One region of the Vibrio sp. KUL78 genome, then DNA from elsewhere that is predicted to be linked to it. Evidence: riboswitches for the same ligand, from Rfam matches in the RefSeq annotation. Region 1 holds a riboswitch; the other holds the start of a gene.

Region 1 (5,514 bases):
TAGTACGCCAGTATTAGTGGAGCCGTCCTTGAAATACCACCCTTGTAGTGTTGATGTTCTAACGTTGGCCCCTTATCGGGGCTGCGGACAGTGCCTGGTGGGTAGTTTGACTGGGGCGGTCTCCTCCCAAAGAGTAACGGAGGAGCACGAAGGTGGGCTAATCACGGTTGGACATCGTGAGGTTAGTGCAATGGCATAAGCCCGCTTGACTGCGAGAATGACAATTCGAGCAGGTGCGAAAGCAGGTCATAGTGATCCGGTGGTTCTGAATGGAAGGGCCATCGCTCAACGGATAAAAGGTACTCCGGGGATAACAGGCTGATACCGCCCAAGAGTTCATATCGACGGCGGTGTTTGGCACCTCGATGTCGGCTCATCACATCCTGGGGCTGAAGTCGGTCCCAAGGGTATGGCTGTTCGCCATTTAAAGTGGTACGCGAGCTGGGTTTAGAACGTCGTGAGACAGTTCGGTCCCTATCTGCCGTGGGCGTTGGAAGATTGAAGGGGGCTGCTCCTAGTACGAGAGGACCGGAGTGGACGAACCTCTGGTGTTCGGGTTGTGTCGCCAGACGCATTGCCCGGTAGCTAAGTTCGGAATCGATAACCGCTGAAAGCATCTAAGCGGGAAGCGAGCCCTGAGATGAGTCTTCCCTGGCACTTTAAGTGTCCTAAAGGGTTGTTCGAGACTAGAACGTTGATAGGCAGGGTGTGTAAGCGTTGTGAGGCGTTGAGCTAACCTGTACTAATTGCCCGTGAGGCTTAACCATACAACACCCAAAGGGTTTTGATGGACTCAAAGCAAGAACAAATTGAATGTGTATGAGAACGCATTAACAGCTTTCCAGATTTATTGTTTTCAGATTTTCAGAAAATCTGAAGGCAAAACAGAATTTGCTTGGCGACCATAGCGTTGTGGACCCACCTGACTCCATGCCGAACTCAGAAGTGAAACGCAATAGCGCCGATGGTAGTGTGGGGCTTCCCCATGTGAGAGTAGGACATCGCCAGGCTTTGAACAATATCTGTTTAAAGCACGATTTAGATAAGACTTTAAATAGACCACTGCGGAGTGGTAGTTCAGTTGGTTAGAATACCGGCCTGTCACGCCGGGGGTCGCGGGTTCGAGTCCCGTCCACTCCGCCACTTATTAGAAAACCCGATGCGAAAGCGTCGGGTTTTTTATTATCTATAGTTTGGTAGCTTCCCTTTCACGGAAGTCGAGTCCCGGTTGGATGCAACCCTAGACTGGGCGTCTCCGCCACTTATCAAGAAGCCTCGTTTAAAGACGAGTTTTTTTTGCATTTGTAATTCTTTAATTATCTCGTACTGTATTCATCTGTAGCAATCAAACCACACTCAGTGCAAACGTTACTCCTGTAACTTTTGAATTTTTGGTAGGGTTCAGCCCACTACATCATCAAAATTTATCCTTAGTTTCCTAGATCTTCACTCGAATTTATAGAGTGTTCGTATATTATTACTCCCATCAGTAAGTTTTTTAAAAAGAGTGGTTATGGGACAGCTTTCAATTTTAGGCTTTATAGCAATCGGTGGGGCATTTGGCGCTTGCAGTCGCTATTTGATTTCTGAGCTTTGTGTGATGATCCTAGGGCGTGGTTTCCCTTATGGTACGTTAACCGTGAATGTTGTCGGTTCGTTTATCATGGGGCTGTTGATAGCGGCTTTTGAGGCAGAGGTGTTTGCTCCAGAGCCATGGCGTCAGATCATTGGTCTAGGCTTTTTAGGCGCATTGACGACATTCTCTACCTTTTCGATGGACAATGTATTACTAATGCAGCAAGGCGCATTTTTGAAGATGGGACTAAACGTGCTCCTTAACGTTGTGTTAAGTATCTCAGCCTGTTGGATAGGTTTTCAAATTTTAACCAAAAGTTAGTCAAAAACCACTCAACGGTTATTGAATGTTCGGAATCTTTTCTTCTATAATCGTTGCCAATACTTGTCGGAGTGCCCTCTGGGCTGAGACCGTTAATTCGGGATCCGTTGAACCTGATCTGGTTAATACCAGCGAAGGGAACAAGAGAATAAAAGTAACTTCACCTCTTTTATTATCAAATAGCTCGCGCTATTGCAGTTGATACCTCTTGTCTTCACACATCCGTCAAGCATTTATCTTCTATAACTATAAGATATATAAGGAAATGCTATGTCGACACGTAAGCAAAATAGACTGGACGCAAAGAACTTCATCGATACGTTATCGGTGACGCCCTATCCAAACTCAGAGAAAACCTATATTCAAGGTAGCCGCAGCGATCTGCAGGTACCGATGCGTAAGATCTCTCTTTCCGATAGTCTAATTGGTGGCAATCAAGATAACCCTGTATACGAGCCTAACGAGCCTATACACGTGTATGACACCTCTGGCCTATACACAGACCCTCAACATGACATCGACCTCTACAATGGGCTCCCAAAGCTCAGGGAGCAATGGATAGAAGAACGCCTAGATACGGAAGTACTAGACGGTGTGACTTCTGAGTTCGCCAAGGAGCGTTTAGCTGATGAAACCTTGGACGAGCTTCGTTACGGTCAATTACCTCGCATTAGACGTGGTGCCGATGGAGCATGCGTTACTCAACTTCATTACGCTCGCAAGGGCATTATTACTCCAGAAATGGAGTACATCGCCATTCGTGAGAATATGGGGCGCCAAAAACTTAAAGACGAAATGCTCACTCAGCAGCATCCCGGACAACACTTCGGCGCGAACCTACCAAAAGAAATTACACCTGAGTTTGTGCGTAAAGAGGTTGCTGAAGGACGTGCCATTATTCCGTCAAACATCAATCACCCTGAGTCTGAGCCAATGATCATTGGTCGAAACTTTTTAGTAAAGGTTAACGCCAATATTGGTAACTCATCGGTCACTTCATCGATTGAAGAAGAAGTCGAAAAATTGGTTTGGGGTACGCGATGGGGTGCCGATACTGTAATGGATTTGTCTACCGGGCGGAATATTCATGAGACTCGAGAGTGGATCCTTCGAAACAGCCCAGTACCGATCGGTACCGTTCCCATGTATCAAGCCTTAGAAAAGGTAAATGGCGTTGCTGAGAACCTTACATGGGAAGTGATGCGAGATACACTGATCGAGCAAGCAGAGCAGGGGGTTGATTACTTTACGATCCACGCAGGTTTGCTCCTACATCATATTCCATTAACCGCAAAGCGTGTGACAGGCATTGTAAGCCGAGGTGGTTCTATTATCGCTAAGTGGTGTCTTGCGCATCATGAAGAGAGCTTTCTCTACACCAACTTCAAAGAGATTTGTGAGATTTGTGCACGCTATGACGTTGCGTTATCTCTAGGTGATGGGCTGCGTCCTGGCTCGATAGCTGATGCTAACGATGAAGCTCAGTTTGCAGAGCTGAGAACGCTTGGCAAACTGACCAAGATTGCGTGGGAACATAATGTACAGGTAATCATTGAAGGCCCAGGTCATGTGCCAATGCATATGATCAAAGAGAACATGGATGAGCAACTTGAGCATTGCCACGAAGCGCCATTTTATACGCTCGGTCCACTGACCACCGATATTGCCCCTGGCTATGACCATATTACCTCAGGTATCGGTGCTGCAATGATTGGTTGGTATGGCTGCGCTATGTTGTGTTATGTGACACCCAAAAGAGCATCTTGGCCTGCCCAATAAAGAAGATGTGAAGACAGGTCTTATTACTTACAAACTTGCCGCACACGCTGCTGATCTGGCAAAGGGTCATCCGGGCGCTCAGATCCGTGATAATGCACTGTCAAAGGCAAGATTTGAGTTCCGCTGGGAAGATCAATTCAACCTCGCTCTCGACCCCGATACTGCACGCCAATTCCATGACGAAACCTTGCCTCAAGAATCTGGGAAAGTTGCCCACTTCTGTTCCATGTGTGGTCCTAAATTCTGCTCAATGAAAATCTCTCAAGAGGTTCGTGAGTATGCAAAAGACTATCAATCTAATGAAAATATTGAGGTCAGATTGATCGATGATCCCCTTGAAGGAATGCGTCAAAAATCTCAGGAGTTTAGGGCGACGGGTGCTGAACTTTACCACCCAGCTGTCACCGAAGAATAACTCTACCAACTAGAAGAATAAGGAGCTTCCGTTGAAACTTTTATTGCCCCCTATTTATGCGCCTGTACATTCTCATATTGAGGATGTACTTCAGCTTGCAAGTAAGGTTGGCTTTGGTGTCGAGTCCATCGAACTTTCTATCTCAGACCAATGTGAGGTAGTGACGATTGTTGATGGAAATGAAGTCAGTACGATTTCTAGCGACAGTAATAGTAAAGAACACTTTGTTAACAGTGACTATCGAGTTCGCTATTCACACCACTTAGATGAAACACAATTGTCGAGCAACCTTGCATCACTTAAGTTTGGCGACGTCTATATCGATGTCACTAGCGGTGATGAGTATGCCGATGTTTGGTCGTGTAGAGAGGACACCATAAAGGCTTCAACGGACGGCAATAGCGTCGTAGATAGAGAAGTTCATTTTGCTTGGTTTGTTGTCTGCTTAGTTCTGGATTTTCCTCTTGAGGACACGGTGATGCTCGCAAGAGCAGGGAGTGTTTCACGTGAAACATGGCCAGCTGAGCTCGAGCAGTTTTCAGTACCCGTTATTGAAAACCATCACTTTGGCATTCGTGTTGGCTGGGCCGTTGATGCGTCCAACCAAGCTTTCCCTACAGTGAGTAAGCAAAAGCTAGGTCTCTATCCAGTAGTTGATAGCATTGAATGGATAGAGCGTCTGTTAGCGCTAGGCATTAAAACGATTCAGCTTCGAATCAAGCAACCTGATACACCTAACCTTGAACAACAAATAGAACAAGCTATAAGACTTGGTGAGAAGCATGATGCACAAGTCTTTATTAATGACTATTGGCAGTTGGCACTAAAGCATGGTGCGTATGGTGTTCACTTAGGGCAAGAAGACATCGAAGTTGCGGACCTAAAACAGCTCGCTGAGCAAGGTATTGCGTTAGGGCTATCGACGCACGGTTACTACGAACTGCTGCGCATTATCCAGATTAATCCGAGCTACATTGCTTTAGGCCACATTTTCCCAACAACGACTAAACAGATGCCGTCGAAACCACAAGGGTTAGTTAGGTTGGCTTTATATCAAAAGCTCATCGATTCGATTCCTTACGGTGATGTAATCGGCTATCCGACGGTCGCTATTGGTGGGATCGATCTTAAAACAGCGAAACACGTCTGGGACTGTGGTGTTACGAGTCTAGCAGTTGTACGAGCAATTACCTTATCCGACAACGTACCGGCGGTACTTGATAACTTTGCAACGATTATGAGTGAGCGAACACATGATTAACGATGCTCAGTTCAAACAGTATTTGAGACAACTCAGCTTGACGAATGTGGGTGAAGCAGGACAAGCAGATATTGTGAACTCTCATGTTTTGATCATTGGTTGCGGTGGTCTTGGAACTGCCGCGAGTATCTATCTAGCTGGAGCTGGGATCGGCCGAATAGT
Region 2 (5,514 bases), 760 kb from region 1:
AATGACGATAGGGCCGTGATTAGGGTTCACGAACCAGTCAAGCATCAGCGTTATCGACTTATCGGCAGCGCTTGCGGCGAATGTCGTCATAGCAGTGAGCAGCGCTGCAATGACTTTAGTTGAAGTGGATTTCATACTTTTTCCTTTTGAATTTAGTTATTTTCCCATGGGATAAGGCGTCTTAGCGCCCAATCTGTAATGAAGTAGAGAGAGACAGATACAGCCGCCAAAATAAACAGGGCCGCAAACATCTCATCGATGAGCATTCGAGCATTGGTTTGCAGCATGAGGTAGCCAAGCCCTTCACTTGACCCCACCCATTCGCCGGCAACGGCGCCAATCGGTGCGACAACCACAGCAACACGAATGCCCGATGCTAGTACAGGCAAGGATGCAGGCAAGCGGATATGCCAAAGCTGACGCCAACGATTTGCGCCCATTGTTTGTGAGAGATCTAAATAGCCCGTCGGCGTATTTCGCAATCCGTCATAACAGCAGGTGGTTACCGGAAAAAAGATAATCAGTGCAGCCATGACAACTTTGGAGGCAATACCATACCCTAACCAAAGCATCAGAATGGGTGCCAGTGCGAATACAGGGATCGCTTGGCTAGTAATAAGAATCGGCAGTAGCCAGCGTTTTACTGGTTGAAACAGCAGCATTTGTAGAGCAAAGAAAAGCCCCATAGACAGTCCAAGTAACAGACCCAGTAATATCTCTTGGCTAGTCACCCAGGTATGCTTGAGCAACACATCATGGCGTTCGAAAAGCTTTATAAATACCGCCTCTGGCGCGGGAAGGATAAAGCTTGGCATATCAAAAATAACCACAATGCTCTTCCAGATAGCCAAGATAATCACCAAGCTAATGATCACGCGCATCATGGCGCTTAAACCTTGCTTTGACGCTTGTTTTTGGCTTCGATTCGCAACCTCAGCGAGTAGCGTCATGGGAGCCTCCTTGCCGTTCAGCGACATCGAGTTTTTTCTGTGTGACTCCCAGCTAAGTGCTCGAGTATGGATTGTTGAATAGCCGCGAACTCGCCGTCTATATCACGAGGTATTCCTTGCTTTGGTGGAGTAATGCTGTGCAGTCGCGCGGGCTTACCATTCATGACTAGGATCTGCTCACCCAAACGAAGTGCCTCTTGCGGATCGTGAGTAATCAGCAGCACAGTTTTGCCTTTGAGCAGGTTAGCTGCGAGCGCTTGCAGCTTGTAGCGCGTGACGGCATCGAGCGCTGAAAAAGGCTCATCCATCAACACGACGGACTTATCTTGCATTAAGGTGCGAGCTAATGCGACACGTTGCCTTTGACCACCAGATAGATCATTGGGGTTTGAAGCGGCTTTATCCGCTAGCCCCACTTTCTCCAGCAGTGACAGTGCTTTTTGAAGAGTCCGCGCGTCCACTTTCTTGCCATTTAAGCGAGAGGCTAGGCACACATTATCGAGCACGGATAGCCATGGCATCAGCAGATCTTGCTGCGCCATGTAGGCCACCTGATCGGCTAGCACGTCAAGTGGTGGGGAAAACTCTGTTGCTGAAAACTCGACCTTATCAGTGAGCAACCCGGCTATGTAGCGTAGCAACGTCGATTTTCCACAGCCACTTGGACCAAGAATGGCCGTCCATGTAGCCGGTTCAAATCTCACTTCTAACCCTGAGAATATTGCGCTGCTATCGCCCAAATACCTAAGGGTCGCTCCTTGAATACGAATTGGCGTCATTGGTCTTAGGTGTCTTTATTAAGGGCGTAGAAGTGGTGGACGGGGCCGTGACCTTTACCGATCTTAAGCTCATCAGCATGCGCTATCGCTTGGGTAATATAGTCTTTACCCAGTTTTACTGCGTCATCGAGTTCGTTCCCCTTTGCTAGGAAGGACGCGATCGCTGAGCTTAAGGTGCAGCCCGTGCCATGGGTATTATTTGTCGCGATCCGAGTGGTATTAAAGAACTGAACATCGCTATTAGTGATCAACAGATCATTACTGTTTTGCTCTGACTCTAAGTGCCCACCTTTTAGCAAAATAGCAGGGGTGTCCAAAGCACGCAGTGCGTCGATCAGTGCTTCCATATCCTGTTGAGATTGTGGGACATCACAACCTAATAGTGCTGCGCCCTCTGGCAGGTTCGGAGTAATCACGGTCGCTAATGGTAGCAACTGTGTTTTGAGTGCATCAATAGCACTACTTTCAAGAAGAAGGTCTCCGCTGGTGGCAACCATGACCGGATCGAGAACGATGTATTGCGGTTGGTACTCTCGCAGTTTTTCGGCGACAGCGCCAATGATATTGGCATCTGCCAGCATGCCGATTTTGACAGCGACAACGTTCAAGTCGCTAAAGACCGCATCAAGCTGTGCTTTGACGAAGTCTGGGTCAATGCCAAGTATGCCTGTTACACCTTGAGTGTTTTGAGCGGTAAGCGCTGTAATGACTGAGCAGGCGTAAGAACCTGTGGCTGAAATCGCTTTAATATCCGCTTGAATACCAGCACCACCGCCAGAATCTGAGCCGGCAATGGTTAATACGATTGGGGTGTGTTGCGATGCTGTGACCATAAATGCTCCTTTTCTGCGAAGGAACAGCCATAGCCCTGCCAAAGACGCCTCGGGTAGTGAGTCTTTTTGCATTGTCTATCAGTTCCCTACGCCAGTGCTAACTGAATCAGGTTCAACGGGTCTCACCACAATGGTGATCTCAGCATAAATGCCCCCCGACTAATGTGAGGCTCATTGTCATACAAGCGTGGTCACTTTTCCAGTAATAACGGATCAGCTTCGGCTATTTATGTGGTTTATGTATTGTTATTTATCCCCCTTATGTGTGGGTGGTGTAGCTATCTGCTTGATGGATGGGTTTGGCATTTATGACTTTTGTGATCTTTTAAATGAGTGAAAAATTCTGGGCACAGGGTTGGAGAGTTAATGAAAATGCCTGAGACAAAGGACCTAATTTTGAGTGGTGACTCGAAGTGAGTTTTATTTTTGCACAAAAAATAAACACATCTGCCTATTAATAAATACCGATGTTCACAACTTTTTAATACATCTTAAGTTATTGAACTTTTGATTCGTTTTAGCTTGTAAACAGTTGTGAGCAGGAAATTTTTCGTCTTTCAAGGAAAGAGAATGGCAATGAAAAAACTATTATTAGGCTTATCAGGGGTCGCATTGGCAGTGAGTCAAAGCGTCACGGCTGCTCCTGCTGCGCCGTCTATCGATGTCTACGGCTCAAACAATCTACAATTTTCAAAGATTCAGCTCGCAATGGAAACGACCTCTGGTTACAACCAGATGGTGCAGTATAAAGATGCCGCTGATATCGGTATTCAATTTAATCAATGGAGTGGCACAACTGGTGACACCTACAACATCTATTTTGATGGTGCCAAGGTTGCAACCGGCCCTATCTCAGGCAGTCAAACCTTAGCTAACTTTACGTATGCAAAAGGAGGCCGCTATCAGGTTGAAGTGGAAGCGTGTGACGCTACAGGCTGTAGCCGCAGCGCGCCAGCTGAACTGGTTGTTGCCGATACTGATGGTGCACACCTTGCGCCGCTCACCATGAACGTTGACCCTAACAATAAGACCTTCAATACAGATCCAAATACCGTCGTCGGGACGTATTTTGTCGAGTGGGGGATCTACGGTCGCGACTTTACCGTGGACAATATTCCCGTCGATAACCTAACCCATATTATCTATGGTTTTATTCCTATTTGTGGTCCAAACGAGTCAGTTAAATCGGTTGGTGGTAACAGCTTCAATGCGCTTCAAACAGCGTGTCAGGGAATGCCCGACTATGAAGTGGTTATCCACGATCCGTGGGCGGCCTATCAAAAGAGTTTCCCACAAGCGGGGCATGAGTACAGTTCACCTATCAAAGGTAATTACGCAATGCTCATGGCACTCAAACAGCGCAATCCCGATCTCAAAATCCTTCCTTCAATCGGTGGCTGGACCCTTTCAGATCCCTTCTACAGCTTTACTGATAAAGCAAATCGAGACGTATTTGTTGCGTCCGTTAAACGCTTCCTACAGACGTGGAAGTTCTACGATGGTGTGGATATTGATTGGGAATACCCAGGTGGGCAAGGGGCTGCTCCCGACCTTGGCGATCCTTTGAAAGACGGTGATGCTTATGCAGCATTAATGCAAGAACTTCGAATCATGCTAGATGAGCTAACCGTCGAGACTGGCCGTACCTATGAACTGACATCCGCGGTTGGTGTCGGTTATGACAAGATTGAAGATGTGAACTATGCCGATGCTGTGCCTCATATGGATTACATCTTCGCGATGACCTACGACTTCTATGGTGGTTGGAACAACGTACCCGGCCATCAAGCTGCGCTCTATTGCGGTAACTTCATGAGCCCTGGTCAATGTGATGGAACGGGTGTGGACGCGGAGGGTGTGCCGTATAAAGGGCCTGCATACACCACAGATAACGGTATTCAGCTTCTTCTCGCGAAAGGTGTTCCTGCGAACAAATTAGTGGTTGGCGCTGCAATGTACGGTCGTGGTTGGGAAGGGGTGATGCCAAATACACTGTCCGATCCCACTGACCCTATGACTGGCGTGGCAACAGGCAAGCTTAAAGGCTCAACAGCGCAAGGTGTATGGGAAGACGGTGTGATTGATTATAAAGGCTTGAAGTCATTTATGATTGGTCCAAACAATACTGGCATCAATGGATTTGAGTATGGCTATGATGAGCTGGCAGAAGCTCCGTACGTGTGGAATCGTTCAACCGGTGAGCTCGTGACGTTTGATGATGCTCGCTCTGTCATCGCGAAAGGTCAGTATGTTCGAGCACAAGGCTTTGCGGGACTGTTCTCATGGGAGATTGACGCTGATAACGGTGACATTCTTAATGCGATGCATGAAGGTTTAGCTGGCGGCACACCAGTAAACCGAGCTCCAACAGCCAATGCTGGTGGCAATCAAACTGTCGTGGGTCCTGCAACCCTCGTCCTTGATGGCAGTGCATCCCGTGATAGTGATGGCTCAATAGTCAGTTACGCTTGGTCACAAACCGCGGGACAACCTGTGGTGGTAGCGGGTGATAACACGGCGCAACTTAGTGTTACTGTTGGTGAGGTTACGGTTAGCGAGCAATATAGCTTTACGTTAACGGTCACTGATAATGAAGGTGCGACAGGGACATCGACGGCAACAGTGACGGTTAACCCAACGAGCACAACGCCTACCAATACCGCACCGGTTGCCGTAGTGAATGGTCCAGCAGTGGCAAGCGCAAATGACTCAGTTGTGTTGGATGCGTCGGGATCGACAGATGCAGAAAGCGATCCTCTCACGTTCACGTGGCAAGCGCCGGCAGAGTTGTCTGTAGCAACTCAAGGCAGCACGCTTAGCTTTGTTGCGCCGAGCCTATCGGTAGACACAGACTTCACGATTTCGGTAACGGTGAGTGATGGCGCTCTAAGCACTAGCAAATCTCATGTCGTCACAGTGAAAGCGGATGGTGGCAGCGTCGTTTGCGCAGAT

What was found. A riboswitch is a leader RNA that binds a small molecule or an ion and turns the genes downstream of it on or off. The one in region 1 is predicted to bind thiamine pyrophosphate.
Region 2: another riboswitch for thiamine pyrophosphate. It lies ahead of thiD (bifunctional hydroxymethylpyrimidine kinase/phosphomethylpyrimidine kinase); the one in region 1 lies ahead of thiC (phosphomethylpyrimidine synthase ThiC).

The regions. Positions count from the first base shown of each region.
Region 1 is NZ_AP045837.1:3,502,065-3,507,578, reverse strand. Features, by position in the region: rRNA gene AC6I8Y_RS16310 (23S ribosomal RNA) at 1-767, shown strand, start outside; rRNA gene rrf (5S ribosomal RNA) at 895-1,010, shown strand; tRNA gene AC6I8Y_RS16300 (tRNA-Asp) at 1,067-1,143, shown strand; gene crcB (fluoride efflux transporter CrcB) at 1,514-1,897, shown strand; TPP riboswitch at 1,955-2,054, shown strand; partial or broken gene thiC (phosphomethylpyrimidine synthase ThiC) at 2,168-4,091, shown strand; gene AC6I8Y_RS16285 (thiamine phosphate synthase) at 4,123-5,352, shown strand; gene AC6I8Y_RS16280 (HesA/MoeB/ThiF family protein) at 5,345-5,514, shown strand, end outside.
Region 2 is NZ_AP045837.1:687,531-693,044, forward strand. Features, by position in the region: gene AC6I8Y_RS03380 (ABC transporter substrate-binding protein) at 1-135, opposite strand, end outside; partial or broken gene AC6I8Y_RS03385 (ABC transporter permease) at 153-836, opposite strand; gene AC6I8Y_RS03390 (ABC transporter ATP-binding protein) at 968-1,729, opposite strand; gene thiD (bifunctional hydroxymethylpyrimidine kinase/phosphomethylpyrimidine kinase) at 1,735-2,562, opposite strand; TPP riboswitch at 2,629-2,730, opposite strand; gene AC6I8Y_RS03400 (glycosyl hydrolase family 18 protein) at 3,139-5,514, shown strand, end outside.